DNA from 4 places in the Streptomyces sp. NPDC057543 genome. Region 4 is predicted to be linked to each of the others. Evidence: riboswitches for the same ligand, from Rfam matches in the RefSeq annotation. Region 4 holds a riboswitch; each other region holds the start of a gene.
What was found. Region 4 has a riboswitch for cyclic di-AMP ahead of ACFU8Q_RS08700 (C40 family peptidase). Riboswitches for the same ligand answer to the same signal wherever they lie in the genome.
Positions count from the first base shown of each region.

Region 1 (7,392 bases), on a different contig from region 4:
GGAGGCGGCGATCTCCCGGACCTTGCCCTCCTTCACGAGTTCGTCGAGGGCGGTGATGATCTCCTCGACCGGGACGGTCTCGTCATCGAAGTGCGTGTAGTACAGATCGATGTGGTCGGTGCCGAGTCGGCGCAACGACTCCTCGGCCGCGGCCTTGATGTTCGTGGCGGAGAGCCCCTTGTACGAGGGGTGGGCGCCGACCTTGGTGGCGACGACGATGTCGGAACGGTTGGAGCGGGCCGCGAGCCACTTTCCGATGACGGTCTCCGACTCGCCGCCCTCGTTGCCCGGGACCCAGGCGGAGTAGGAGTCGGCGGTGTCGATGAAGTTGCCGCCCGCCGCGGCGTAAGCGTCCAGCACGGTGAACGACTGCGCCTCGTCGGCGGTCCAGCCGAAGACGTTGCCGCCGAGGGCGAGCGGGAAGACCTGGAGGTCGGAAGGGCCCAGCTTACGAAGAGAAGTCATAAACGGATCAACGGATTCCGGCACGCCCGCTATTCCGACGGACCGGCAGCCCTGACGTCGGGGGGTGAGCGTCAGGACTGCCGGAGTTCAGCGGCCGGTTCACCGGATCACCCGGACTGCTCGGACCACGCGGATCGCTCGGATCACGCGGACCGGAAGGACCGGGAGAGCGGACTGCGGATCAGGGGTTGAGGCCCTTGCCGCGCAGCCAGGCCATCGGGTCGATGCCCGTACCGGAGGGGGTGTGGACCTCCAGGTGGAGGTGCGGGCCCGTCACGTTGCCGGTCGCGCCGACCCGGCCGATGGTCTCACCGGTGGTGACCTTCTGGCCGACGCTCACGCCGATCGAGGACTGATGGCAGAACCACAGCTCCGTACCGTCGTCGAGCTCCAGCACCGTGCGGTAGCCGTACGAACCGGACCAGCCGGCCGACTTGATGATGCCGCCGTGTATGGCCTTGATCGGCGTACCCGTCGGCGCCGCGAAGTCGAGGCCGGTGTGGTAGCCGGAGGACCACATCGAGCCGGCTTCGCCGAAGGTCGAGGTGATCGTGTACGAGGAGGTCGGGATGGCGTAGCTGGCGGCGAGCTTGGCGAGCCGCAGGGCCTCGGCCTTCTTCTTGGCCTCTTCCTCCGCCTTCTTCTTTTCGGCGGCGGCCTTGGCCTCGGCCGCGTCCTGCTGCTTCTTGGCCTCGGCGGCGGCCTTCTCCGCGGCCTCCTTCTCCTGGGCCGCCTTGGCCTCGGCGTCGGCGGCGTCCTGCTGCTGCTCCGCCTGTTGGAGGATGCGCGCGCGGAGCGCCTCGCCCGCGTCCGCCGTGCCCTGCTCGGCCTCGGTGGTGGTGAGGCCGGCGGTGGTGAGCGGTGCGGCAGCGGCGGCGACAGCGGCCTTGTCGGCTTCGGACTCCCCGGAGAACAGAGAACCCACGCCCGGAAGGGACTTGGCGTCGGGGAGGTTGTTCGCGATGGAATCGGGAAGGGAGATGGAGACCGGCGGCTTGCTCTGCGCGGTGGCCATGCCGCCCGCACCGACCGCCGCGATGACGCCGACCCCGAGCACCGTGGAGCTACGGGCAAGACCGTTGCGCTGCTTGGCGACGCGGTGCTTGCCGCGTACGGGGCGGACGGACTCCTCGGTGGGGTTCCACTCGTCCCAGCCGCGTTCCGGCCCACCGTTGCCGTCGGCGCGGAATTCGCCACCGAAGTCACCGCCCGGCTCGGTGCTGTACGCCGTTCCCGTCCCACCGGTCCCGTAGTCGGGGCCGGAACCGAAGTCGGTGCCGAAGCCGGAGTCGGAAGCGAAGCCGGAGTTGGAACCGGATCCGAAGTCAGCGACGAAGTCGGAACCGAAGTCGGGGTTGAACCGAGAGGGGGCCTCGGGGGCAGGCTTGTTGGACGCCACGGGGGCGCACTCCTTTCCTTCCTTCTCGCCTACCGGGTTAGCTGACGGGTTCGGAGCAGGAAGGTCTCCTACGGGCCCCTCTGCCTCTCACGAGACACAGGTGTCCGATTCACCCCATGTAGGTGGTTCCCCGGTTCCCTTGCGGAATTCGGCGCTCGCGCACGGTGCCGCCACTGACGACGGCTGGGACGACCGCGCTGCGTTATCGAACGTTAATAGACACCGGGGCCTGATTCCAAGCTGTTCCCACTGATCGTTCACGCCTTTGGCCTGGACTTTACGGTGCACAACCGGGCGGAATGGGACGAGTTGATCGACCCTCAGCCACTACCCGGTTTCTGACGTTGCGTCAAATGTTATGCGGAGCGACGCGCTTCGGTTACGTACGGTGGCATCCCGGTCCAAGGCCGCGTGCGGCTCGCGCGAAGCCCCCGCCCCACCCGTCACACCCCTTCGAGGCCGACGATCTTCACGGTCCTGCGCCGGTCCGGCTGCCCCTCCGCGGGACGTACGACCGCGAGCAGCGCCATGTCGTCGGTCGTCTCACCGCCCGTGTGCAGCCGTACGTCGTCGGCCAGCGCGGACAGCAGCTCCTCGGGCCCCGGGAAGATCCTCCCGCGCAGTCTGGCCGCCGGGTCGTAGAAGACCCCGTCGGCGTTCCGCGCCTCGGAGAGCCCGTCCGTGTACAGGAGCAGGGTCGTCCCCGCCGGCAGATCCCACTCGTCCGACCGGTCGGGCCAGGCCCCCAGGTCCATCCCGAGCGGCAGCGCGGGCACCGTCGGCCCCAGTACCTCCAGCGCCCCGTCCGGGTGCAGCAGGATCGGCTCGGGGTGGCCGCGGTTGACGATCCGCACCCGGGACAGCCCCGCCGGGATCTCGGCCAGCACGGCGGTGATGAAGCCCTCGACCGCGTCGAGCCCGCCCCGCCGCGTCCCCTCCCGCGCCAGCGCCCGCTCCAGCCGCTGCGCCACGCCCTCCAGCGAACGCTCCTGCTCGGCCGCCTCCCGGAACGCCCCGATGATCACCGCCACCGACTCCACGGCGTCGAGCCCCTTCCCCCGTACGTCCCCGACCACCAACCGCACCCCGTACGGGGAGTCCGTCACGGCGAACAGGTCACCGCCGACGAACTCGTCGGCCTGCGCCGCCTCGTACCGCGCCGCCACGTGCAGCCCGCCGATCCGGTCGGACGGCTTCGGCAGCACCGCCCGCATGGCGGTCTCCGCGATGACCCGCGCGGACGCCAGCCGCTCATTGCTGCGCCGCACGACCCCGTTGATCACGACCGCGAGGACCGAGACGGTGGCCAGGGTGAGCAGCTCGATCAGCGGCACGATGTTCGGCAGCGTGTGGCTGTACAGCCGCAGCGCGACGACGGCCAGCATCGAGGCGATTCCGGTGCAGATGGTCCTGGACAGCGAGAAGAACGGCGCGGCGATCAGCGGCGCCGCCACGAACAGCGGAATGGCGGTGAAGGTCGGCGGGGTGAGGAAGTCGAACACCAGCCCGCCGAGGATCATGATGGCGGGCAGCGCGCGGACGAACCGCCGGGTACGGGTGCCGTCCTCGACGTGTCTGCCGCGCCCCTTCAGCCGCTTCCACACCAGTGGTCTCCTGCCCGGTACGCGCGCGGCTGCGGACGGTACCGCGCCCCACCCCCAGGCTCGCCGGAGCGGAGTCGCGCGGCGACTCCTCGTCGGCCAATGGGGGTACGTACGTGGCACAGCCCACACACCGCCCGGACCTGCTCCTTCGGGGGTCTATGGCTGGAACGAATCAGGCCCGGCACGCTGCATGCGTGCCGGGCCTGATCCTTCAGTAGCGGGGACAGGATTTGAACCTGCGACCTCTGGGTTATGAGCCCAGCGAGCTACCGAGCTGCTCCACCCCGCGTCGGTGAATACAACTGTACGGCATGCGCGGCGGGCTCATGACCACTGAGCGAATCACCGAACGAATCGCTGAGCCGCCGAGCGAATCACCGACCGCTCGGCACTCGCTCAGTACTCCGGCCATGCGCCCCGCCGCCTCAATTCGTCTCGGTGATACGGGGAGCGGCCTTCCCGTCGACCGCCGGGGGCTTCATCGGATTCGCAGCGCGCTGGAGGGAGCGGAGAATCGCCAGCCCCTGGCCGACCACGCCCGCCGCCATCTCATTGACGCCGTCGGTACCGTTCAGAACGGTCAGGTCCGCGCCCGACATGCCTCGGGCGGCCGCGTCGGCCAGGGCGGGCAGGTTCTCGACGATGCGGTTGGCCGCGATGAGCTCCTGGTTGCCGTCGCGCAGCGAACCGGCGCGCGCGCTGTTGGCGTCGGCCTGCGCTTGGGCGATGGTCCGCTCGGCGTACGCGTTGCCGTCGGCCTCGAACTTCACCCGGTCCCGAGCCGCCTCCGCGAGGGTGCGCTGCCGGTACGCCTCGGCGTCCGCCGGGCGCCGCACCTCCCCTTCGAGCCGTTGCGCGGCGAGCGCGGCCTGCCGCTCGGCCAGCGCGGTCTGCTCCTCGATGACCTCATGTGAAGCCTTGGCCTGGGCGAGCGGTCCGGCCTGCGCTGCGCGGGCGTTGTACTGCTCGGTCTCGGCGAGGAAACCGGCCCGCTTGATCGCGGTGTCACGTTCGTACTCCGCCTTGAGCGCGGCGGCCTGCTGCTCGCGCTGGCTGGCCTCCTGGTCGGCCTTGGCCTCGGCGATCCGGGCCTGGCTGGCGACCGCGGCGGCGTGCGGGGCGGCGAGGTTGTTGATGTAGCCGGTGGCGTCGTCGATCTCCTGGATCTGGAGGGCGTCCACCACGATGCCGAGCTTCTCCATCTCACCGTGGCTGCCCGCGATGACCTCCTGGGAGACCCGGTTGCGCTCGCGGATGATCTGCTCCACGGTCAGTCCGCCGACGATGGAACGCAGGTGGCCCGCGAAGATCCGGCCGACGAGCTCCTCCATCTGCTCCTGCTCGGTCAGGAAGCGGCGCGCCGCGTTGGCGATGGACACGGCATCGTCGCCGACCTTGAAGACGGCGACGGCCCGGACGTTGAGGCGGATGCCCTGCTGCGTCACGCAGTCCTCGGTGATCTCCGCCTCGCGCAGCGCCAGGGAGAGCATGCGCGCCTTCTGTTTCACCGGGAGCACGAAACTGCCGTGCCCCGTGACGATCCGGAACTGGGTGTCCAGCGTCTGCCCCTTGGAACCGGATATGAGCATCGCCTCGTTGGGGGCGGGAACGTGCCAGAAGAACATCGGAAGACTCCTGCCGTGCGTCTCTGCTCGACGTGGGGGAACCGCTGCTTCGGCTCAGGGCGGCAGGCGTTCCACGATCACACTGCGCGCCGAGACCGAGTCGACGACAACGACGCGCACGTCCCTGTCGATCGACGTCGCCGACCATGCGGTGTAGGCCTCCGACCCACCCCGTACGGCCACCAGCACTTCGCCCGGGCCATCGGGCGGAATCGGCACAGTGACGCGGCCGATCGCCCCGACCGGGCTCCGGGCGGACTCATCTGTCGTGTGCATGCGCCCTCGCGAGCGTCCATGCGTACGCCTGCTCACACCGCCGCTCACGCCGCTTCTCACGCCGCTTCATGAACACGAGGCGACCCCGCCTCCTGGAGGCCTGAGCATCCCAAGCCTCCCTCGACATCTCCACGGTACTCCGCACCCGCGACGGAGGACGGCCCGAAGGACAGCCCGGAGAATGCACGGAGGCAGGGCCAGATATCTGGTGATATGACTGATTTACCACTCAGCCAGTCGACGCGACGAACTCGCGGTGATCAGGGAGCCGACCGTGGATCATTACACCCTGCTCGACCTCTTCTGGACGATGCTCTGGTTCTTCGTCTGGATCATGTGGCTGTTCCTGCTCTTCAAGGTCATCGTGGACATCTTCCGCAGCGACGACCTCGGCGGCTGGGGCAAGGCCGGCTGGCTCGTCCTGGCGCTGCTGCTGCCGTACATCGGCGTCCTGGTGTACGTGATCGTGCGCGGCAGATCCATGGGGAAGCGGGACATCAAGGAAGCGCAGGAACGCGACGCCACTTTCAAGGCGTACCTACGGGAGGCCGTCGCCGGCAGCCCGGACGCGAACGCCCCGAGGGAGGGCAAGCACGTCGACGATCTGGCGAAACTCGCCGAGCTCAAGGACCGGGGCGCCATCACCGAGGAGGAGTACCAGCGGGCGAAGACGAAGCTCCTCGTCTGAGCGCACCCCGACCCCCGCCCGTGCCCCTGGCCACTCACCCGAGCGCACCCCGCAGCCCTGATATGTCTCTCCGCCCGGTCCGGCGAACTGGCACGGCTCACGGACCGGGCGGAGGCTTGAGACATCAGCCCGCGGTGGCCGTTTCCGCCCGCGGCCCTCGGGGCCCCGGAGCGTCGGCATGCATCTGACATCTGCACACTCCGACGGCCCTACGGGAGAAGCCGGGCGGGGCGCGGTCCCCATCTCGGTGAGCGAGGAGATGGCAGACCATGAACGGCGCCACGCGCGAAACCCTGGACGCGATGCGGAGCGCGCTGCGCGGTCCCGTCATCGGCCCACAGGACCCGGAGTACCGAACCGCCCGCACGATCTACAACGCCATGATCGACAAACGTCCGGCGGCGGTGGTGCGGTGCAGCGACGCGGCGGACGTCATGGCCGCGGTCGCTTTCGTCCGGGACGAGGGGCTCGAGTGCGCGGTCCGCGGCGGCGGACACAGCGGCGCCGGCCTGTGTCTGGTGGACGACGGCGTCACCATCGACCTGTCGCCCATGCGCTGGGCGCACATCGACCCCGGCGCACGAACGGCCACGGTCGGCGGCGGCGCCACACTCGGCGACCTCGACCACGCGGCGCACGCCTTCCACCTGGCCACACCCGCCGGGATCCAGTCGACCACCGGCGTCGGCGGTCTCACCCTGGGCGGCGGACACGGCCATCTCACCCGCAGATACGGCCTGACGGCAGACAACCTGCTGGCCGCGGACGTGGTCCTGGCGGACGGCACCTGTGTGACGGCGAGCGGCACCACCCATCCCGATCTGTTCTGGGCGCTGCGCGGCGGGGGCGGGAATTTCGGCATCGTCACCTCCTTCACTTTCCGGATGCACCCGGTGGACACCGTGGGCGTCGCCATCACGCTCTGGCCGGTCGACCGGACGCCTGATCTGTTGCGCTGGTACCGCGGCTTCCTGCCCACGGCCCCCGAGGACCTGAACGGCTTCTTCGCGGCGCTCACCGTGCCGCCCGGTCCCCCATTCCCGGAGGAGATCCACAGCCAGAAGATGTGCGGTGTCGTGTGGTGCTGGACCGGCGACCCGGACCTCCTCGAAGTCGCCCTGAAACCCGTGGACGACGCGGGCCCGCCCGCCTTCCGCTTCACGACGCCGATGCCCTACCCCGCCCTGCAGTCCATGTTCGACGAGCTGCTCCCCACCGGCCTGCAGTGGTACTGGCGCGGCAATTTCTTCGACCGGATCACCGACGACGCCATCGCCATCCATGCCAAGTACGTCGAGAACCTCCCCACCGACCTGTCGACCACGCACCTGTACC
Region 1 covers NZ_JBHVFF010000036.1:19,976-27,367, forward strand. The annotation lists gene ACFU8Q_RS09280 (aldo/keto reductase) at 1-465, opposite strand, end outside; gene ACFU8Q_RS09285 (M23 family metallopeptidase) at 647-1,864, opposite strand; cyclic di-AMP (ydaO/yuaA leader) riboswitch at 1,876-2,028, opposite strand; gene ACFU8Q_RS09290 (PP2C family protein-serine/threonine phosphatase) at 2,308-3,384, opposite strand; tRNA gene ACFU8Q_RS09295 (tRNA-Met) at 3,684-3,757, opposite strand; gene ACFU8Q_RS09300 (SPFH domain-containing protein) at 3,894-5,093, opposite strand; gene ACFU8Q_RS09305 (hypothetical protein) at 5,148-5,369, opposite strand; gene ACFU8Q_RS09310 (SHOCT domain-containing protein) at 5,644-6,057, shown strand; gene ACFU8Q_RS09315 (FAD-binding oxidoreductase) at 6,327-7,392, shown strand, end outside.
Region 1: linked by a shared signal. The riboswitch ahead of ACFU8Q_RS09285 (M23 family metallopeptidase) and the one ahead of ACFU8Q_RS08700 (C40 family peptidase) in region 4 are both predicted to bind cyclic di-AMP.

Region 2 (7,392 bases), on a different contig from region 4:
AGTACGGTCAGCCCCTGGGGGGCGACCACGACCGGTTCCAGGGCGATGGAGACCACCTCGGGGTGGTCGTCGACCAGCCGGGACACCCGCAGCAGCAGCTCTTCGAGCGCGGCGGTGTCCACGGGCGCCGCACCGCGCCAGCCGAACAGCACCGGGGCCGCCCGGATGGACCGGATCAGCTCCGCGGCGTCGCGGTCGGTGGCCGGAACCAGGCGGTGGGCGGTGTCGCCGAGGAGTTCGGAGGGCGCGCCCGCGAGCCCGAAGGAGAGGACGGCGCCCGCCGCCGGGTCGATCGTCGCCCGTACGACGGTGTCGACGCCGCGCGGTGCCATGGCCTGGACGACCGGCCGGAGTTCGGCGGGCTTGCCGAGCAGGTCGGTCAGTTCGCCGTAGGCCCGGCGCAGCGCGCTCTCGTTGGCGAGGTCCAGCCGGACACCGCCGAGGTCGGCGCGGTGGCGCAGATGGGGTGCGGTGGTCTTGAGCGCCACGGGATAGCCGAGCCGCGCCGCCGCGGCTACGGCGGCTTCGGAGTCGGGGGCCGGAAGCGTCGGTCGTACGGTGATGCCGTAGCGGCCCAGGAGTTCGCGCGCCTCGTCGTGTGCGAGCGGCCTGCCCCTCGGGTCGGGATCCGGGCCGAGCAGGGCGTCGATCAGGTCGGCCGCGCCCTGCTCGTCGATGGTGTCGTCGAGGAACTCGGGCACCTTGCCGGGCACGGCGGCTTGTCGTCGCCACTGCGCGTACCGCACCGCTTCGGCCAAGGCGCGCACAGCCCGCTCGGCGGCGGGGTAGGCGGGGATCCGGCCAGTACGGGGGCGGGAGCGGCGCGCGGGTTCGGGGTGGTCCTTGCTGTCCGTGCCCGTGGTTGCGGTGACCGCGCCGCTACCGGGGGCGGAAGCGGCGTGCGCCGGGGCGGAGCCGGTCGCTGAAGGGGTGTGCGCCGGGGCGGGGCCTGTCGTGGTGGCAGCGGCTCCGGCGCGCGGCGACGCCGCGGACGCGGAGGGCTGCTTCGAAGGGCGCGGCTGCGCGACCGTGCTGGTGGCCGCGGCGAGAGCCTCGGCCAGGCCGCCGATCTCCACGTGGACCACGGCCACCGGCTTGGCGGGACCGGCGGTCGCGGCCGCGTGCAGGGCGGTCGCCAGTACCTCTCCGTCGCCCGGTTCCGCCTCGCCGTCCTCGCCCACCCACGGGATCGCCGTCACGATCACGGAGTCGCAGCCCTCGTCGGCGAGGGCCTCGGCCAAGGCGTCCCGGAAGTCCTGCGGGGTCGCGGCGGTGGTGAGGTCGAGGGGCCGGCGCGGACGGAGCCCCTCGGCCAGGCAGGCGTCGTACGTGAGCAGGCCGAGCGACTCGGAGTTGCCGAGGATCGCGACCCGTGGGCCCGCGGGGAGCGGCTGGTCGGCGAGGAGGAGACCCGCGTCGACCATCTCCGTCACCGTGTCGACACGGATCACGCCCGCCTGCCGCATGAGCGCGGAGACCGTAGCGTCCGGGATCCGGCTGACCGGCACCGCGTGGCCGGGCGGGGTGGAACCGCTGTGCCGGGCGCCCTTCACGACGACCACGGGCTTCACGGCCGCGGTGCGCCGGGCAAGGCGGGTGAACTTGCGGGGATTGCCGAGCGATTCGAGGTACAGCAGGGCGACATCCGTGTCCGGGTCCTCGTACCAGTACTGCAGGAAGTCATTGCCCGAGATGTCGGCGCGGTTGCCCGCGGAGATGAAGGTGGAGAGGCCGGCGCCGCGCCGGTAGAGCCCGGAGAGCAGTGCGATGCCGATCGCTCCGGACTGGGTGAAGAGGCCGATGCGTCCGGGAGCGGGCGGCTCGGGGGCGAGGGAGGCGTTCAGCCGGACGGCCTCGGAGTTGTTGATGACGCCGAAGGCGTTCGGTCCGATGATCCGCATCCCGTACGAGCGGGCCTGGCGGACCAGTTCACGCTGCCGCTCCCTGCCCTCAGCACCCCATTCGGCATATCCGGCGGAGAGGACGACCAGCCCCTGGACACCGTGCTCGCCGCAGTCGGCGACGGCCTCGGGAACGCGGTCGGCGGGGACGGCGACGACCGCCAGGTCGACCGGTTCGTCGATCTCGCCGATCGAACGGTGGGCGGGGACCCCGTCGATCGTGCCCAGGTCGGCGGCGAAGGAGCGGTTCACGGCGTACGTACGACCGGTGAAACCGGCCCCGAGAACATTGCGCAGAACCGTGCGGCCGACCCCGCCGGGAGTGCGGCCGGCGCCGATGACGGCGACGGAACCGGGCGCGAGCAGCCGTTGTACGGAACGCGCCTCGGCCCGCTGCTCACGCGCGCGCTGGACGGCGAGGGACTCGGCGGTGGGTTCGAGGTCCAGGGTGAGGTGGACGGAGCCCTCTTCGAAGCTGCGCTGCTGGGTATATCCGGCATCCCGGAACACCTTGATCATCTTGGTGTTGGCGGGCAGCACCTCGGCCGCAAAGCGGCGGATGCCGCGCTCGCGGGCGACGGCGGCGATGTGTTCGAGGAGCGCCGAGGCCACGCCCCTGCCCTGGTGCGCGTCCTGGACGAGGAAGGCAACCTCGGCCTCGTCGGCGGGTGCGGAGGCGGGTCTGCCCCGCTCGTCGATCCGGTCGTAGCGGACGGTCGCGATGAACTCGCCGCCGACCGTGACCGCGAGCCCCACCCGGTCGACGTAGTCGTGATGAGTGAAGCGGTGCACGTCCCTGTCGGACAGACGGGGGTACGGAGCGAAGAAGCGGTAGTACTTCGACTCGTCGGAGACCTGCTCGTAGAAGCTGACCAGCCGTTCGGCGTCGTCCGTGGTGATGGGCCGGATCCGCGCGGTTCCGCCGTCGCGGAGGACCACGTCCGCTTCCCAGTGGTCGGGATACGCGTGATGCGGACTCTGCTGCGACGAGGGCTGCATGGGCAAAGACTACGGCTCCGTCAGCGGTCGCGTAGGTCCTGGGGCCGGGGCAGTCTGAGGGGGGCCGAGCGGCGCTGCAGCACGGGCTGCGGGCCTGCCGCGGGTCGGCCGGAGCATCGCGCACTGCGTGAGAGACTGGTCTAGACAACCATTGATTCCTGAAGGGCAGAACCATGGCTGAGCGCCGCGTCAACGTCGGATGGGCAGAGGGCCTGCACGCCCGCCCCGCTTCCATCTTCGTCCGTGCCGCCACGGCCTCCGGCGTCCCCGTGACGATCGCCAAGGCCGATGGCAATCCGGTGAACGCCGCCTCGATGCTCGCGGTGCTCGGTCTCGGCGCGCACGGCGGCGAGGAGATCGTGCTCGCATCCGAGGCCGACGATTCGGAAGCCGCCCTGGACCGTCTGGCGAAGCTGGTCGCCGAGGGGCTCGACGAGCTGCCGGAGACCGTCTGACCCTTTTCCCGCGAAATAGCCGCGCCCCCTTGACGGGGTCCGCGGCTCTTTCGATTTCCCGGGCGGAACTTCGTGAGAAATGAAGAGCGACGACAATTCGGACAGCCCGAAGGGCGCCGCACTGAATGACAACTCTTTGTATACGGCGTAATCATTAATGCCGGATGCCCGTGGTGTTTACGGAATGTTGCGAAGCCCTCACCGGGCCGGTGCTTGAGGCCGCGGGCCGGCGGTCCGGCCGGTCGACGCGGCGCAGCCGGTGCGCGGCCGCGGCCCGTTCGGCGTGCTGAGCGGTCAGCGCCCTGGCCCGTTCCGCGTCACCGCGCGCGACCGCGTCCACGACGGCTCCGTGCTCGGCCCAGGAATCCGCCGGGCGGGCCGGCTGTTCGACCGCGTACATCCAGGCGATCTTGTGCCGGAGCTGGGTGAGCAGCGCGATCAGGCCGGGACTGCCGGAGGCCTGCACCAACGTCTCGTGGAACCAGCCACCCAGCGGGCGCAGATCCTCCCCCTCGCCCCGCCTGGCCCGCTCCTGGCCGAGCCTGACCAGACCGCGCAGCACCTTGAGATGCGCCTCGGTGCGACGCTGCGCGGCGCGCGCGGCGGCCAGCGGCTCCAGCAGCATCCGGACCTCCAGCAGGTCGGCGGCTTCCTGCTGGGTGGGCTCGGCGACGCAGGCACCCGCGTGCCGCCGGGTGACCACGAAACCCTCGGACTCCAGGGTGCGCAGCGCTTCCCGTACCGGGACGCGGGAGACCCCGTATCGACGCGCCAGCAACTCCTCGGTGAGCCGTCCGCCGCGTTCGAAGACACCGGAGACGATGTCGTCACGGATTGCCGTGCACACCGAATGCGCGGGAATGCGCATGTCCGAACCTCCGCCTTAATCCCCGTGAAACGCGGCCGACCGACGCCTGTTCTGCGACTCTATTGCAATGAGGCCGAATTTCCGATGCCGGGCGGAAATTCATGAATATCTTTTGGCCACGGGGCGACTCGGCGGCCAGGTACTGCAGGTGGGCTCCACGGACAAACACGGAGGCCGGGCACGGAGGTCGGGCACGACGACGGCCGGGCACAGCGAAGGCCCCGGTGTGTGCCAGGGCCTTCGAAGAGGTGCTGCGGGTGTGACGGGTGGCGCCGGTCAGGCGTTGACGCCGTGGGCGCGCAGGTACGCGACGGGGTCCATGTCGGAGCCGTACGACGGCGTCGTCCGGGCCTCGAAGTGGAGGTGCGGGCCGGTGGAGTTGCCGGTCGAGCCGGAGAGGCCGATCTGCTGACCGGCGCCGACGCTCTGGCCGACGGAGACGCCGATCGAGGAGAGGTGGCCGTACTGCGTGTACGTCCCGTCCGTCATCCGGAGCACGATGTTGTTGCCGTACGCGCCGCCCCAGCCGGCCTCGACGACCGTACCGGCACCGACGGCGACGACGGAGCTGCCGGACGCGGCGTGGAAGTCGATGCCCGAGTGGCTGCCGGACGACCAGAGCGAGCCGCTGGACTTGTAGCCGGTGGTGACGTACGAACCGGCGACCGGGAGCTGGAAGACGCCCAGGCGGGTGCGCTCGGCGGATCGGGCGGCACGCGCCCTCTCCGCGCGCGCCTCGGCCTGCGCCTTCTTCTTGGCTTCGGCCCGCTTCTTGGCCTCGGCCTTTCGCTGGGCCTCCGCCTTCGCCTTCGCGGCGGCATCGGCCTGGTGCTGCTGTGCGGCGGCCTGGGCCGCTATCTGGTCGGCGAGAGCACTGTCGATGGCGATGACCTGGTTCAGGCCCGTCTCGCTGGCGGAGGTGACCCCGGTGTCCGCCGCGAGGGCCGGAGAGGCCGCTCCGCCGATGACGCCGGTGGTGGCCAGGGCCGCGACGCCGGCGATCTTCGCGCTCGTGCGCGTCAGTCGGCTCGGGGCACGATGCTTCCCGGTGGCACGGGTGAACGCCATGAAGTGGCTGGTCCTTTCCTTCCTTCTCGCCTACCGGGTTAGCTGACGGGTTCGGAGCAGGAAGGTCTCCTACGGATGTCCCGGCCCCGGGGAGGCTCAGGCATCCGATTCACCCCAGGGACTTCGTGGGTCCCCGGCTCCCCAGGCTCGCGCCTGACGGGGACTCGGCGATGACTGTCCGGTACGTCGCGGATGCGGCATACGAGTGACGGACAGCCCGGCCGACGCTAAGCGGGGTCACTTTCATTCACCAAACGGACAGGCCGTTTTGTAGCGCATCCCACAGGGCAGACAGGCAACCTCGCCGCCAGAACGGACAAAAAGGAAGACCCCGGCGAGATCTCGCTCACAGGGGTCTTCCTCTTGTCCCTTTATGTGGACACACGACGGGACTGTGGACCGGGTGACCGTTGGACGGTCAGAGGTGAACCGTCACAAGCGAACTGTCGCGGGCGATGGTTCTGCCGGCCTGCGAGGCCGCCTCCCGCGTCCGCGACAGGTACGCCTGTCAGCCGGCCACCACCGACACCTCTCCGATGTCCAGGGCCCGGACCGGCTCCTCGATCTGCGCCGCGTCACCGACGAGGACCGTGACCAGCCGGTCGCCCGGGAAGGCGTTGACCACTGCCGCAGTCGCCTCGACCGTGCCGGTCTCCGCGAGCCGGGCGTACAGGTGTGCCTGGTAGTCGTCCGGGAGGTGCTGCTCGACCTGGTCGGCGAGGGTGCCGGCGACGGAGGCCGCCGTCTCGAACTTCAGTGGTGCGACACCCACGAGGTTCTGCACGGCCGTCTCGCGCTCCTCATCGGTCAGCCCCTCGGCGGCCAGGGTCCGCAGGACCGTCCACAGGTCCTTCAGCGCCGGTCCGGTGGACTCCGTGTCGACGGATCCGCTGATGGCGAGCATCGCGGCACCGGTCGCCCCCGAGGCGGAATCCGGGGCCGACGACCGCAGCACCTGGGCGAAGGCCCGCACGCCGTACGTGTAGCCCTTCTCCTCGCGCAGCACTCGGTCCAGCCGGGACGTGAGCGTGCCGCCCAGGCAGTACGTGCCGAGCACCTGGGCCGGCCATACGCTGTCGTGCCGGTCGGGGCCGATCCGGCCGATCAGCAGCTGCGTCTGCACCGCGCCCGGACGGTCGACGATCACCACCCGGCCGCTGTCGTCGGCGGTGATCGGCGGGGCGGGACGGGGCTCGGCGGTGTCGCCCGACCAGTCGCCGAGGGTGTCGGCGAGCAGGGCGTCCAGGTCGATGCCGGTGAGGTCACCGACGACCACGACGGTTGCCGTGGACGGCCTGACATGGGCGTCGAAGAAGGCACGCACGGCCGACGAGTCGATCCGCTCCACCGTCTCCTCGGTGCCCTGGCGCGGGCGCGACATACGCGCCGCGGCCGGGAAGAGCTCCTTGGAGAGCTGCTTGGCAGCGCGCCGGGCCGGGTTGGCCTGCTCGTGCGGGATCTCGTCGAGCCGGTTGCGTACCAGCCGCTCCACCTCGCTGTCGGCGAAAGCGGGTGCCCGCAGCGCCTCGGCGACCAGCGCGAGCGCCTTGGCCAGCCGGGAGGCCGGGACCTCCAGGGAGACCCGGATGCCGGGGTGGTCGGCATGCGCGTCGAGAGTGGCGCCGCAGCGCTCCAGCTCGGCGGCGAACTCCTCGGCCGTGTGCTTGTCGGTACCCTCGGACAGGGCCCGCGCCATGATCGTGGCCACGCCGTCGAGGCCCTCGGGCTCGGCGTCCAGCGGGGCGTCGAGGAAGATCTCGACCGCCACGACCTGCTGGCCGGGGCGGTGGCAGCGCAGCACCGTGAGGCCGTTGGGCAGGGCGCCGCGTTCCGGTGCGGGGAAGGCCCACGGGCGGGCGACGCCAGGGGCCGGCTGCGGGTGGAACTGCATCGAAACTCCAGTCGCGGCAGCGTCAGTCACTTGTCCGCTCCTTCGTGCGCGTCGGTGTCGTCGGCTTCGGTCTCATCGGTGTCCGGTGATTCCGCGGGCTCCGCCGATTCGACCGGTTCGTAGACCAGCACCGCCCGGTTGTCGGGGCGCAACTGGGCCTTGGCGACCGCCTGGACCTCTTCGGCGGTGACATCGAGCACCCGCTGTACG
Region 2 covers NZ_JBHVFF010000007.1:49,613-57,004, reverse strand. The annotation lists gene ACFU8Q_RS02750 (GNAT family N-acetyltransferase) at 1-2,900, opposite strand, end outside; gene ACFU8Q_RS02745 (HPr family phosphocarrier protein) at 3,074-3,355, shown strand; gene ACFU8Q_RS02740 (GntR family transcriptional regulator) at 3,510-4,223, opposite strand; gene ACFU8Q_RS02735 (M23 family metallopeptidase) at 4,500-5,291, opposite strand; cyclic di-AMP (ydaO/yuaA leader) riboswitch at 5,304-5,471, opposite strand; gene ACFU8Q_RS02730 (M16 family metallopeptidase) at 5,800-7,182, opposite strand; gene ACFU8Q_RS02725 (M16 family metallopeptidase) at 7,209-7,392, opposite strand, start outside.
Region 2: linked by a shared signal. The riboswitch ahead of ACFU8Q_RS02735 (M23 family metallopeptidase) and the one ahead of ACFU8Q_RS08700 (C40 family peptidase) in region 4 are both predicted to bind cyclic di-AMP.

Region 3 (7,392 bases), on a different contig from region 4:
TGAGCAGGACCCGGGTCCTGAGTCGGACGGGCTGCGGGCCGACCGGGGCGCGAGCGGGCACGCACCCCGGCCGATGCCGGCCCGCGCCCCGGCCGACGCCCGTGCGAACCGCTACGCCGGCCGCACGCTGCCGTAGATCGGCATGTAGTAGATCGACTCCTCGCGCACATTCGCCCCCGGCTTCGGCGCGTGGATCATCATCCCGTCGCCCTTGTAGATGCCGACGTGGCTGACGTCGTCGTAGAAGAAGACGAGGTCGCCCGGGCGCAGGTCCGCCGTCGTGACCCGGGTGCCAATTTTCACCTGGTCCCAGGTGGTGCGCGGGATGTCGACGCCCGCGGCCTTCCACGCCGCCTGGGTGAGCCCGGAGCAGTCGTACGAGGACGGGCCCGTCGCGCCCCAGACGTACGGCTTGCCGATCTGGGCGCGGGCGAAGGCGAGGACCTTCTCCGCCTTGGTGGTGGCGCTGCTGTCCGAGCCGGTGCCCGTTCCGGTGCCGGTGCCGGTGCCCGTACCGCCGCCGGAATCCGCGGCCTTCGCGGCCTCCGCGGCCTTGCGGTCCGCCTCCGCCTTGGCGGCGGCCTGGCGCTTGGCCAGTTCCTCCGCCTTGCGCCGGGCCTCCGCCTCCTTCTTCCGCTCCAGCTCCGCGAGCCGCGCCTTCTCCTCGGCGGTCAGCTTCGACAGCAACGCGCGCGCTTCGCCCAGCTTCTTCTGGACGTCCTGCTTGCTGGTGCGCAGCGTGGTCTGCGTCGTGGTCAGCGTCTCCAGGCTCTGCACCGCCTCGGCACGCTTCTTCGCCGCCTTGGTCTGCTGCGTACGGAAGTCCGTGACCGCCTTCTGCTGCCGGCTGGTCATCCGGTCCATCAGCTGGTTCTGGTCGAAATACGACTGCGGGTCGTCGGCCAGGAAGAAGGTCGCGCTCGGTGCGATGGTGCCGCTGCGGTACTGAGCGGCCGCGTACGTGCCGAGCGTCCTGCGGGCCTCGTTGAGCTGGTCGGCGCGCTTGGCGGCATCGTCCAGCAGGTCGTCGACCTTGGTGCGCTGGGTGGCGGCTGCTTCCTTCGCCTGGTTGTACTGCTGGGTCGCGGTGCCCGCCTGCCGGTAGAGGTCGTCGACCTTCTTCTGGACGTCCTCGATGCCGGCTTTCGGAGCGGGGGCGGCCATCGCGCTCTGCGTGGAGAGCAGGGTCACGGACGCCAGTGCCGCCGTCGTGAGCCCGACGGCCGGTGTGGTGGTGCGCACCCGGGTGCGCGGTTTGCGATGCGACGCCAAGGCCGGCATCTCCTTCCGTGGACCGCCTACCGGGTTAGCTGTCGGGTTCGGGCGGAACGGAAGGCTGCCCTACGGCCCGCGTGGGGACAAGGACCGATTCACCCCGGTACTGCGTGTGGGTCCCCGGTTCCGAACTCCCGCGAGGGCAGCCCGGATTCGGCGTGGGCGCCCGCTCGGCGTGGTTCGCCTCAGGGAGTACGGGCCGCCCGGACGAGCACGCTAGCCAACCCCTGGTGCTGCTGTGAAGGTTGATGTTCGATATGCCCGATACATCTTCGTGACCTCGGCGAAGTGGGGCGGCAGGTGTGGACGGGGGACCGGAATCCCTCACCGCGAGTGGGTGTCCGCTCTCTTTGTGTGCCCGGCTGGGCGGTGGGTCCGGCCATGCGGTCCGGGTCCGGTTCGGCATGCGGCCGTCGTGTGTCGGTGCGGCGGCCTAGACTCGACAAGCGATGAGCAGCCTCTTTGACGACAGCTTCCTGGCCGGCCTCCAGCACTCGGAGGAAGAGCCCCCGCCGCCCCCCGAGGACTCCGCACCCGAAGCGGTGCCGGAGGACCTCTTCGCGGGCGTATTCGACGGGCCCCCGCCGCCCAGGGAGGCGTACTACCGCGACGGCGCGCACCGCCCCGTCATCGACCCCGCGGCGCTCCTCGACGGACTGAACACCGAGCAGCGCGCCGCCGTGGTCCACGCGGGCTCCCCGCTGCTCATCGTCGCCGGGGCGGGCTCCGGCAAGACGCGGGTGCTGACGCACCGGATCGCCCACCTTCTCGCCGAGCGCGGGGTGCACCCCGGCCAGATCCTGGCGATCACCTTCACCAACAAGGCCGCGGGCGAGATGAAGGAGCGCGTCGAGCAGCTCGTCGGACCGCGCGCCAACGCCATGTGGGTCATGACCTTCCACAGCGCGTGCGTACGCATCCTGCGCCGCGAGTCGAAGAAGCTCGGCTTCACGTCATCGTTCTCGATCTACGACGCCGCCGACTCCAAGCGGCTGATGGCCCTGGTCTGCCGCGATCTCGACCTCGACCCGAAGCGCTTCCCGCCGAAGTCGTTCACGGCCAAGGTCTCCAACCTGAAGAACGAGCTGATCGACGAGGAGACCTTCGCCGGCCAGGCCGCCGACGGCTTCGAGAAGACCCTCGCCCAGGCCTACGCGATGTACCAGTCCCGGCTGCGCGAGGCCAACGCGCTGGACTTCGACGACATCATCATGACGACGGTCCACCTGCTCCAGGCGTTCCCCGACGTCGCCGAGCACTACCGCCGCCGCTTCCGGCACGTCCTCGTCGACGAGTACCAGGACACCAACCACGCCCAGTACACCCTCGTACGCGAGCTGGTCGGCCCCGCCGGTGAGGCCGATGCCCCCGCCGAGCTGTGCGTCGTCGGTGACGCGGACCAGTCGATCTACGCCTTCCGCGGCGCGACCATCCGCAACATCCTCCAGTTCGAGGAGGACTACCCGGACGCGACCACGATCCTGCTGGAGCAGAACTACCGCTCCACGCAGACGATCCTGTCCGCCGCCAACGCCGTCATCGAACGCAACGAGAGCCGCCGCCCCAAGAACCTCTGGACGAACGCCGGCACCGGCGCCCGCATCACCGGCTATGTCGCCGACACCGAGCACGACGAGGCGCAGTTCGTCGCCGAAGAGATCGACCGGCTGACCGACGCGGGCGACGCCAAGGCCGGCGACGTCGCGGTCTTCTACCGTACGAACGCGCAGTCCCGGGTCTTCGAGGAGATCTTCATCCGCGTCGGCCTGCCCTACAAGGTCGTCGGCGGCGTGCGCTTCTACGAGCGCAAGGAGGTCCGGGACGTCCTGGCCTACCTCCGGGTCCTCGCCAACCCCGAGGACACCGTCCCGCTGCGCCGCATCCTCAACGTGCCCAAACGCGGCATCGGCGACCGCGCCGAGGCGATGATCGACGCGCTGTCGATGCGCGAGAAGATCACCTTCCCGCAGGCGCTGCGCCGGGTCGACGAGGCGTACGGCATGGCCGCCCGGTCGGCCAATGCCGTCAAGCGGTTCAACACGCTGATGGAGGAGCTGCGCACGATCGTCGAGTCCGGCGCGGGCCCGGCGGTGGTCCTGGAGGCCGTCCTGGAGCGGACCGGCTATCTCGCCGAGCTCCAGGCGTCCACCGACCCGCAGGACGAGACCCGCATCGAGAACCTTCAGGAACTCGCCGCCGTCGCCCTCGAATTCGAGCAGGAGCGGGGAGAAGCCGGCGAGGAAGGCGCGGGCACCCTCGCCGAGTTCCTGGAGAGGGTCGCGCTCGTCGCCGACTCCGACCAGATCCCCGACGAGGACGAGGACGGCTCCGGCGTCATCACGCTGATGACGCTGCACACCGCGAAGGGCCTCGAGTTCCCGGTGGTCTTCCTGACCGGCATGGAGGACGGCGTCTTCCCGCACATGCGGGCGCTCGGCCAGGTCAAGGAGTTGGAGGAGGAGCGGCGGCTCGCGTACGTAGGCATCACGCGGGCCCGCGAGCGGCTCTATCTGACCCGGGCGGCGATGCGAAGTGCGTGGGGGCAGCCCTCGTACAACCCGCCGTCGCGGTTCCTGGAGGAGATCCCGGACCAGCACCTGGAGTGGAAGCGGACCGGGCCCATGGCGGCCCCGGCCGGACCGACGTCGGGGATCACCTCGTCGCTGTCGTCGTCCCGTTCGCGCTCCGGCCCCTCGGGCTTCGCGACCCGGCGAACCTCGGACAAGCCGACGATCACGCTGGCCGTCGGGGACCGGGTCACGCACGACCAGTTCGGGCTCGGCACGGTGACGGCCGTCGAGGGCTTCGGTGACCAGGCGAAGGCGACGGTCGACTTCGGCGACGAGCGGCCGAAGAAGCTGCTGCTGCGGTACGCGCCGGTCGAGAAGTTGTAGGCCCGGCAGAAGGGCGGACGCGTAGGCGGTCGGGGCTGTAGCTCCGGCCGCCGTCGGGTGCGTGGGGCGCGGTGGCTCAGGTCGGGTCGACGCCGTGGCTGCGGAGCCAGGGGAGCGGGTCTATCGCCGCACCGCCACCGGGCCGCACCTCGAAGTGCATGTGCGGGCCGGTCGAGTTCCCGGAGTTGCCGGAGTACGCGATGACGTCACCGGCCTTGACCGTGCCCGAGCGGATCCTGGTGCTGCTGAGGTGGCAGTACCAGGTCTCGGTCCCGTCGGCCATGGTGACGATGGCCATGTTCCCGTAGGCGCTGTTCCACTGGGTGCGTACGGTGCCGTCGGTCGCGGCCATCACGGGGGTGCCGTACGAGACGGGGAAGTCGATGCCCGTGTGCACGGACATCCAGTTGACGCCCGCCTGCCCGAAGTACGCGCTGAGGCCGTGCTGCGCGACGGGCACGACGTACTTGGGGCGCAACGCCTCCTTGCGGGCGGCCTCTTCCTCCCGCTTCTTCTTCTCGGCGGCCTGCCGCTCCCTCAGATCGATGCGCTCCTGGGTACGGCTGACGCGGTCGCCGAAGTTCTCGGCGTTGGCTCTGAGGTTGGCGAGCTGGGTGTCCATCTTGTTGTTGGCGGCGACCGCCTTGACCGAGCCGGGGTCGGCGGCCGCCATCGTGGTCGTGTTGTCGTCCTTCTTGTCCTCGCTGCCCAGCCCGCCGACGGAGGCCGCGGCGATACCGGCCACGCTCATCACGCAGGCGGAGGGAACGGCGACGGTGAGGAGCGCGGAACGCTTCGCGGGAGAACGCCGCCGACTGCGGCTGCCGGCGCCGCGCGCGGCGGGGCGGCCGAGGGGGCGGTGGGCATCGAGGGGAGCGTCGGCAGTGTCGTAGGTCGCGGCGGCGGTCTTGTCGTCGCCGACGGCTTCGGAGACTTCGCCGGCTTCGGCGGCTTCGGCGGTGGCTTCGTGCCCGTCGGTGTCGAAGTCCGTCTCCGGGAGGCTGAACTCGGCGGTGCGATGGGCCTCGTACGGGTCGTACGGCAGGTGTGCGTCGTACACCTCGTGCGGCTCGTGTGCCGCTGGTGCCTCGTGCAACACCTGTGCGGTTTGCGCGGTTTGCTCTTCGTGCTCGGGCGTGGCGCCGGTGTTCCAGGCGGTGGCGTCGTACGCGCCGGTGTCGTAGACGGCCGTGCTGGTCGTCGCCCACTGGCCGGTCTGGTGCCAGCCGTTGGTCTCCCACTGCCCCGTGGCGTCCGGGGTGCCACCCTGTGCCGGAACGCCGGCGAAGGTGGCGGTGGGGGCCCAGGTGGTGGTGTCGTACATCGGGCCTGCGGCGTACTGCTGCTGCTCGGACTGTGCTGCGTACGGGGCGTAGGCGTCGTACGAGGTGGTCGGGTGCGCGCCCGTGTCCCACTGCGTGGAGTCGTACCGGCCGCTGTGTCCGGCCTGCTGGGTGTCGTAGCCGCTGTCGTACGCGCCGTCGTAGTGACCGGGGAGGGAGCCGAAGAGTGGATCGCTGTCGAAGCTGCCGGGGGCTTGGCTGTCGTATCCGGCGAACCCGGCGTGGGGGTGCTGGTCGTTCACCAACTTCTCTCTCGCCTCGGCAGCAGGACCTGTGTGCTGGGGTCCGGTGGGGGAAGTTCCGAATCCCAGGGGGAGCAGTGGCCGCGACTGTACCCGGCGGTACGCGACGTCGACAATCTTCGACAGGTTCGGGCGACTCAGGAAACGGGCAATCGGCCGCCTTTCGACGGACTGTCTACAGAGCCTTGGCTCTATGTTCGAAATCCGTTCTATTCATGTGGTGCGGCGGCGGTCGGCGGGGTGGCTGTGCCATCGAAGTTCGAGCGGCGTCCCGGCCGTCGGCGCGGCCCCGCCAGAACCTGACCGGTGGGTGAAGCGGCGGCACCACTCCGGCTCAGGCGGCCCCTCCGGCCTCGGAATCTCCCTCGGCTCCGGAAGTTCCTACGGTTTCGGTCGTCGATTCGCCGGATTCCAGCACCCGCCGGACCGCGGTGGCGACAGTCGGGTGGACCGGGAGCGCGAGATGGCCGATGCCGCCGACGCGTATGTTCAGGGCGTTGAGATCCGGATGGTCGATGCACGCCGCCTCGGCGGGGACGATCACCCGGTCCAGTTCGCTCCAGAAGCTCACGAACCGGGTGCGGCAGCCGGGCGCCGGCCTGCGCAGCTCCTCGATCGGCGTGGAGCCCGTACGCATCTGGCGCACGATGGGGTGAGCGCTGGCCAGCGGGGCGACGGCCGTGCCCCCGTGCGGTGTGCCGAGCGTGACCAGGGTGCGGACCCGCTGGTCACCGCCCAGCCGCTGTACGTAGTAGCGGGCGATCAGGCCGCCGAGGCTGTGCCCGACGATGTCGACCTCATGGTGTCCGGTGCGGGCGCAGATCTCCTCGATGTGCCGCCCGAGCAGCTCGGCCGCCGTACGGATGTCGCAGGTCAGCGGCGAGTAGTTGAGCGACTCCAGATGGCGCCAGCCGTGCCGGGCGAGCGAGCGGCGGAGCAGGACGAAGACCGAACGGTTGTCGATGAAACCGTGCAGGAGCACGACGGGCGGCCTCTCGCTGCCCTCGGCGGGGAGAACGGGCGTCCGGGCGGGCGCGGTGCCGGTGGGTGGTCCGGCCGGGCGTGGTGTGCATCGTCGCTCCCCGGCGATGCCGGTGGGGTACAGGAGTACGTGCCCGGTGAGAACCACCAGTTCGAGCACGGTGGCCTTGAGCAGTGCGGATGACAGCCGGGTGCGGTACGGACACGGCCGGCGCAGCAGTGGCGGTGGGAAAGGCAGGACCTGCATGGCCGACCTCCTGCTTCGGCAAGCGGGGAGGCGGCTCCGGTCCCCGTATGCCCTCGTGGGGTGCCGTTGCGGAGGCGCGGGCGGTCGGCCCGGCCGGGCTTTGGTCCCGATGGGCGGGCCCCTGCTCGCCGGTGGCGACCGGTGGTGACCCGTGAACCACCGGCCGTCGGACCCGATGCCGACGGGTCCGGCGGTCCGTACCACCGTGCCGCGCGGCTGACGGCGCGGTGATACGGCGACCTCGTAACGGCTCACCTGGCGGCCGATCCCGCACGGCAGGTGTGCCGCATCGAGGGGAACGGCGCTCGGTGAACATGTCCCACGTGTGATTTCCCCCTCCCCGTCCACCGCGAAACGGCGGGTTGCGGGATGCTGTCGATAACGTTCGTTCACATCCCCGGCCCTTCAGG
Region 3 covers NZ_JBHVFF010000162.1:12,207-19,598, reverse strand. The annotation lists gene ACFU8Q_RS25015 (NlpC/P60 family protein) at 112-1,281, opposite strand; cyclic di-AMP (ydaO/yuaA leader) riboswitch at 1,280-1,444, opposite strand; gene pcrA (DNA helicase PcrA) at 1,725-4,169, shown strand; gene ACFU8Q_RS25005 (M23 family metallopeptidase) at 4,246-5,754, opposite strand; gene ACFU8Q_RS25000 (esterase/lipase family protein) at 6,089-6,982, opposite strand.
Region 3: linked by a shared signal. The riboswitch ahead of ACFU8Q_RS25015 (NlpC/P60 family protein) and the one ahead of ACFU8Q_RS08700 (C40 family peptidase) in region 4 are both predicted to bind cyclic di-AMP.

Region 4 (7,392 bases):
ATCTTCACCGCGACCTCGACCGACACCGAACCCGAGTCGGCGAGGAAGACATGCCGCAGCGGCTCCGGGGTGATCTCGACCAGCCGGGTGGCCAGCCGCACGGCGGGCTCGTGGGTGAGCCCGCCGAACATCACATGGCTCATCCGGTCCAGCTGGCCGCGCGCCGCCTCGTTGAGCACCGGGTGGTTGTAGCCGTGCACCGCCGACCACCACGACGACATGCCGTCGACCAGCTCCTGCTGCCCGTGGGCCGGTTCGGCGAGCCGGAGCCGTACCCCGGACGCGGACTCCACGACCAGCGGTTCCTGACGTCCCGGCATGGGGCCGTACGGATGCCAGACGTGGGCACGGTCCAGGGACCGCAGCTCGGCAGGGGCGAGGGACTCAGGCATTGGGAGCGAGATCCGTGCCCGCACCGCGACGGCGCACCGCCACCAGATCCGTGCGCGCTGCCGGGACGTCGCCGGGATCGGCCACGGCATCCCCGGGCGCGTCGCCGCACGGCGCGCACCCGGCGTCCTGCGAACCGCATCCGGCGTCGCGCGAACCGCAGCCGCCACCCGCCGGCGCACGGTGTGCGGGCAGCGTCGTCGTCTCCGCTCCCTCCACCTCGAAACCGGCGTCCGCGATCATGTCCAGATCCGCCTGCCCCGCCTGCCCCTCACTGGTCAGGTAGTCGCCCAGGAAGATCGAGTTGACCAGGTGCAGGGCGAGGGGCTGCATCGAGCGCAGATGCACCTCGCGTCCGCCCGCGAGCCGGACCTCCACATCCGGGCACACGAACCTGACCATCGCCAGAATGCGCAGGCACCGCTGCGGGGTGAGGTTCCACTCCTTGGCCAGCGGGGTTCCCTCGAACGGGATCAGGAAGTTCACCGGCACCGAGTCCGGGTCCAGCTCCCGCAGCGAGAAGACGACATCGACCAGATCGTCGTCGCTCTCGCCCATCCCGGCGATCAGCCCGGAGCACGCCGAGAGCCCGGCGGCCTGCGCCTGCTGTACGGTCTCCACCCGGTCCGCGTAGGTGTGGGTGGTGGTGATGTCCCCGTACGTCCCCTCGGACGTGTTGAGGTTGTGGTTGTACGCGTCGGCGCCCGCCGAACGCAGTCGGTCGGCCTGTCCGTCGGAGAGCAGACCGAGACAGGCGCACACCTCGACGCCCTCGTGTCGCTCCTTGATCGCCTCGATGGTCTGCGACACCCGGTCGACATCACGGTCCGTCGGTCCGCGGCCGCTCGCCACCAGACACACCCGCTTGGCGCCACCCGCCACCCCGGCCGCGGCGGCCTTCGACGCCTCATCCGGTTTCAGCCAGGTGTACTTGAGGATCTCGGCCTTCGAGCCGAGCCGCTGCGAGCAGTACGAGCAGTCCTCGGGGCAGAGCCCGGACTTGAGATTGACCAGGTAGTTCAGTTTCACGCGCCGCCCGAACCACTGACGGCGCACCCTTCCGGCCGCGGCCACCACGTCGAGCAGATCGTCGTCCGAGGTCGCCAGTACGGCGAGTGCTTCTTCGCGGGTCGGCAGCTCGCGCCGCAGCCCCTTGTCCACCAGCGTGTTCAGGAGGTCCATGACGTTGATCCTGGCCTACGGGACGGCCCGCAGCCAAGGAGGAACCGGACAACGGAGCCCGCCGATGGTGTGTGTATTGCCACACCATGACCTGCTGCGCCCCCGGCTAGGCTCTGTGAGCTGCCTACAAAAGGGACCGCTCATGTCCTTCGCACCGTTCGACTGGATCGACGGCGAGGCGCGCCGCCGCGCGGACGCCGGACTTGTCCGTACGCTCCGCCCCCGGCCCGCCGAACCAGTACTCCTGGACCTCGCGAGCAACGACTATCTGGGCCTGACCCGGCACCCCGAGGTCACCGCTGCCGCCGCCGAGGCCGCACGCCGGTGGGGCGCGGGCGCGACCGGATCGCGGCTCGTCACCGGCTCCACCGCCCTGCACACCGAACTCGAACACGAACTGGCCGAATTCTGCGGGTTCGAGGCGGCCCTGGTCCTGTCATCGGGGTACGCGGCCAATCTCGCTGCCCTTACCGCGCTCACCGGCCGCGGCTCGCTGATCGTCTCCGACGCGGGCAACCACGCCTCGATCGTGGACGGTTGCCGGCTCTCCCGGGCCGAGACCGCCGTCGTGCCGCACGCCGACCCCGACGCTGTGCGCAAGGCACTGCAGACGCACGACGGCCGTGCGTTGGCAGTCACCGACTCGGTCTTCTCGGTCGACGGCGACGCCGCGCCGCTGCCCGAACTGGCCGACGCCTGCCGGACGGAGGGCGCCGCACTGCTCGTCGACGACGCGCACGGTCTGGGTGTGCTGGGGGAGGGCGGCCGGGGTGCGCTCGCCGCCGCCGGTCTCGCGGGCGGCGACGGAATCGTCACCACGCTCACCCTCTCCAAGTCCTTGGGCAGCCAGGGCGGAGCGGTCCTCGGTCCGGCCCGGGTCATCGAACACCTGGTCAACACGGCCCGGACCTTCATCTTCGACACGGGTCTCGCGCCGGCCGCTGCGGGCGCCGCGCTGGGCAGCCTGCGGCTGCTCGGCCGCGAGCCGGAGCGCGCCGAACGAGTCCGAGGCGTCGCCACCGCGCTGTACGAGCGGCTGACCGCCGCCGGCCTGACCGCCGTGCGCCCCGATGCCGCCGTGGTCTCGGTACGGGCGCCCTCGGCGGACGCGGCGGTGCGCTGGGCGGCCAACTGCCGTACCGCCGGAATCGCGGTGGGATGTTTTCGGCCCCCGTCGGTGCCGGACGGCGTCTCCCGGCTGCGGCTGACCGCGCGCGCCGATCTGACCGAGGAACAGATCGCCGGGGCGGTGGCGATCATGCGACGGACCGCTCCCGTCAGCTGACCTGACCCCGGTGCAGGCCGGAGACGAAAGAGGTCCAGGCCGCCGCGGAGAACCGCAGCGGTGGCCTGGACACGTCCTTGGAGTCCCGCACGGCGAGCCGTCCGTCATCGAACGGCGCGGCCTCCACGCAGTTGTTCATCCCCGTGCTGCGGCTGCTGCGCCGCCACCGTAACGAATGCTGTGCGAAGCAATCCGACATGACGCCCCCCTCGGGCGGTCCGGGGTCACTGATCGTCGCGGTCGATCGCGACGATGAGGTCCAACGAGTGCTGCGGCGACAGCGCGTGCGCCTGCATCGTGCGGAAGGCCGAGCTGTACGCCTCAAGGTCTTCTTTCCGCTCCAGATAGAGGCTACTCGTCAAATGGTCGAGAACTACCACGTCCAGATCAGAAGTGTTCGGAAATGAGAAGATAACGAAAGGCCCGGTGAGACCGGCATATTCACCCACCGAGAACGGGAGCAACTGAAGCTGAACGTGGGGAAGTTGAGCCACTCGGGTCAGATGACGCAGCTGGTTTCTCATCACCCGGCGCCCGCCGACCCGGCGCCGCAGTACCGCCTCGTCGAGCACCGCGCTCAGTCGCAGTGGCGGATCGGTCCGCAGCACCCCCTGCCGGGCGAGCCGCACCTCCACCAGGGAGTCCAGCTGGCCGGCGGGTAACCCGTCCAGCGACGCCCGGGTCACCGCACGGGCGTAGTCCGCCGTCTGCAGAAGCCCGGGCACCACCGACGTCTCCAGGGTCCGCGCGGTCCGCGCCTGGGACTCCAGACTGATGAAGTCGCGGTACTGGGGCGGAATCAGACCGCGATACGCATGCCACCAGCCGGTGCCGCCACCGCCCGCCGAACCCGCCAGTCCCTCCAGGAGCGTCCGCAGTCGTGGGTCGTCCACGCCGTACGCGTCCAGCAGCAGTGCCACATCGGCCGGCCGCACTCCACTGGCACCGGTCTCGATCCGGCTCACCTTCGACTGGTGCCAGCCGAGCATCCGCCCGGCGTCCCGGCTGGTCAGTCCCGACGCCAGACGCAGACTCCGCAACTCCTCCCCGAGCTTGCGGCGTCGTACCACAGGACCATGCCGCATCTGCGGCCTCCCTCCCTTTTCCGCTCCTCTTTCTGCCGAGCGGACAGTGTGACGCCCGCATACGGTTTTGCGTGGCAGGGTTCACCGCATTGAGCGACAGATATATGCATATCTTGGTGGATCGCCGCCGGAGGGGGCAGCATCAGTGGCAATCTGGCGCGAAGCACAGCCGGGACCGATCGCGAGTCGGTCCGGGTGGGAAAGGGACGGCTCGCCATGGCAGACCACCAAGAAGCAAGCGTCACTCTGCCGAGCGAGCCGGTCTCGGTCGCGGCGGCCCGGAGATACGTGGACCGGGTGCTCACCGAATGGGGACTCGCCACCGACACGGAGTTCGCCGACGGCATCCGGCTCATCGTCTCGGAACTCGCGACCAACGCCGTCCAGCACACCTTCGGACAGTCGCCCACCTTCACCGTGGACCTGAGGCTGGAGCGGGAGGAACAACTGCAGTTGGGGGTGACGGACAGCCACCCGCGTCGGCCCCGGCGGCTGCCGGCCGCCGTTCAGCAGGACAACGGACGGGGCATGGTGATCATCCGCTCCCTGGCCAAGGAGTGGGGAGGCCGGCTCACCGTCACCCCCACCGCCGACGGCGGCAAGACGGTCTGGATCGCGCTCCCGTGGAGCATCCCCGTACAGAACTGAGCGGCCGCCCGATCCACCCCGTTCCCCTGGCAGGCCGACGGCCACGGCTCGCTCGCCGACCGAACCTCCGGGGCAGCGCGCCGGATTGACGGATCGATCCTTGTCCAGTGGCAGTTGGAGACCCATGGTGACCGAAGTCGTGCTGTTTCATCATGCCCAGCGCCTGCCCCCGGGGGTGACCGCCTTTGCCGACGAACCGCGCGGCGACGGGTTCACCGTGCGTACGCCCGACCTGTACGACGGCCACACCTCCGACACCCTGGAGGCGGGACGGGCGTATGCGGAAAAGATCGGCGTCGAGGACGTACTCGATTCGCGGCACGCGGGCGGTGGCCGACTCACCGGCCGAGCTGATCCGCATCGGATTCTCCCCCGGCGTGCTGCCGGCGCAGACGCGGCCCGGCATACGCGGTGCCGTACTCGTCCACTCGTGCGTGCCGAGATCCTTCTTCGGAACGTGGCCATCGTAGGTACCGGCCCATATGCACGCCATGCGATGGGCCGGTGGCTGCGCCGGCCGCGTACCGCCCGCGCCATCGAGGGCGGCAGTGGCGCGGCGCTCGCCGCGTTGGGGCCGGCGTTGGTGTCGGGCCCCCTGCTCCGCTGAGACCGCGTCAACGGACCCGACCGTAATAGACGTGTTTCGTCCAGATCTTCTCCAGCCGGACCACCGCACCGGTCCTCGGCGAGTGCCAGATCTTGCCGTGACCGGCGTAGATCCCCACGTGGTAGACGCTGCGGCCGTAGTGGAAGAAGACCAGATCGCCGCGTTGCCTGTGTGAGGCCGGGATGTGGCGGGTCTTGTTGTACTGCTGCTGGGCCGTGCGGGGGAGCTTCTTGCCGGCCTTCTTGAACGAATAGGCCGTCAGCCCCGAGCAGTCGAAGAGGTTGGGGCCGGTGGCCCCCCATCTGTACGGCGATCCCTTCTTGGACGCGGCGACCTTGAGCGCCTTCATGGAGAGAGTCGCCGCCTGGGCCTCCGTCGCGGCGCCCGGGGCGAGCATGGTGCCACCGACGGCGGCCAGAGTCAGAACCGAGGCCGTACCGGCCCGGGCGAGCAGAGACGGGACATGAACCTGCGCAGTCATGCGCAACCCTTCGTCAGCCGCCTGTGAAGGATGACCTGTCGGGTTCGGGCTGGCGAAGTTGCCCGGCCGCGCTCGGCGGCTTCACCCCGAGGGCCGACCGGTGATCCGGTCGACCCGTTGTGCTCGGGTCCTCCACTCCTGCCGATCCACTTCTGTCGACCAGACATCCGGACGGCGGCAGGACTCGGCGTCCGCCCGGACCGCCCCGTCGCTGTGGCGGGGGCTTGTCGTCCCAGGGATCTTGACGCACCGACTGCCGGATTTCAGAGGATAAGCGATGAATTGTGAGGTCCCTCACGCCTGGCCCGTTCGGGTGGAGCCGAAGATTCCGTGAGCGCTGACGGTTACTCGGACTGGTCCCCGTACCAGCGGTGGAATCACAGATTCCGCCCATTTCTCACCTGGGGAACGCAAGTGGAGAAATCCCTCGCAAGAGGGACTTTCTACGCCGAAAGAGCTAGGAATTTTGATGTGACCACCGGGCGTGTCGCGAAGGGGAGTTGGACGCCTCCTGTCGGGGGTGGGTGCGGGGGAAGCCGGCTGGTCCCGGCCGGCCTGGCGGCGAATCGGTTGATCAACTCGTCGGAGCGGGGGGTACGGTGACGCGTCCGGCCCGCCGTTCCCCGTCCAGCACCCGCAGCGCCCGGGCGAGGGTGATGGCGTGGAGCTGCGCCTCGCCGCGCTCGTGCATCAACGCGAGGGCGTCCCGCAGCGCGCCCGCCCGTGAGGCCAGTGCCTGTGCGGCCCGCAGTGCGGAGTAGGTGTCGCCGCCGTGGGCCGGATTGATCCGGCCCAACTGGTCGAGGACTTCGAGATAGCGGTCGATGAACTCGCCCTCGGCGCGCGTCAGTGCGGGCAGTGGTGGCAACTCGGGTGGCCGCATCAGGCGTTCACCGTGCGTCGTGCGGCGGGAGCGACGACTTCCGGTTCTCCATGATGTGGTCCACCAGGCCGTACGCCTTGGCGCCGGGGGCGTCGAGGATGAGATCGCGCTCGATGTCGGTGGCGATCTGCTCGGCGTCGCGGCCGGTATGGCGGGCCAGCAGAGTGGTGAGCATCTCGCGGACCCGTTCCAACTCCCGTGCCTCGATCTCCAGATCGGACGGCTGGCCCTGTACCGGTTCGGTGAGCGCGGGCTGCTGTACGACGACCCGCGCCCCGGGCAGTGCGTGCCGCCTGCCGGGAGCGCCCGCCGCGAGCAGTACCGACGCGCAGGAACCTGCCTGGCCGAGGCAGTAGGTCTCCACCTCGCAGGTGAGGTACTCCATCGTGTCGTAGATCGCCGACATGGCCCCGAACGAGCCGCCGGGGGAGTTGATGTAGAGGGAGATGGGCCGGTCCGGGGCGGCGTGTTCCAGATACATGAACTGGGCGACCAGGTCATTGGCCGCGGTGTCGTCGACCGGGGTGCCGAGGAAGACGATCCGTTCGGCGAGCAACTTGGAGTACGGGTCGAGGGTGCGGGTCCCGTTGGTCGTGCGCTCGGTGAACTCGGGCAGCACATAGCGGGCGGCAGGACGGAACAGCATGAACGATGCCTCTCCTCCGGGATCTGTACGAGATGCGCGTGAGCGGGCTCTGCGCAAGTACCTGTAAAAAATGTACAGGACGTACAGGAGATTATGATGGGAGCACATCCTAGTGATCCACTAAAAGTCCCAGGTCAGACGCTATTTTAGCTGTTCTCTGAGGGCGTGTATCTCACAATCTGTCA
Region 4 covers NZ_JBHVFF010000033.1:15,544-22,935, reverse strand. The annotation lists gene ACFU8Q_RS08735 (adenosylmethionine--8-amino-7-oxononanoate transaminase) at 1-392, opposite strand, end outside; gene bioB (biotin synthase BioB) at 385-1,572, opposite strand; gene ACFU8Q_RS08725 (8-amino-7-oxononanoate synthase) at 1,715-2,857, shown strand; gene ACFU8Q_RS08720 (DUF397 domain-containing protein) at 2,850-3,056, opposite strand; gene ACFU8Q_RS08715 (helix-turn-helix domain-containing protein) at 3,082-3,942, opposite strand; gene ACFU8Q_RS08710 (ATP-binding protein) at 4,159-4,590, shown strand; partial or broken gene ACFU8Q_RS08705 (LysE family translocator) at 5,087-5,197, shown strand; gene ACFU8Q_RS08700 (C40 family peptidase) at 5,205-5,678, opposite strand; cyclic di-AMP (ydaO/yuaA leader) riboswitch at 5,682-5,865, opposite strand; gene ACFU8Q_RS08695 (hypothetical protein) at 6,253-6,561, opposite strand; gene ACFU8Q_RS08690 (ATP-dependent Clp protease proteolytic subunit) at 6,569-7,204, opposite strand.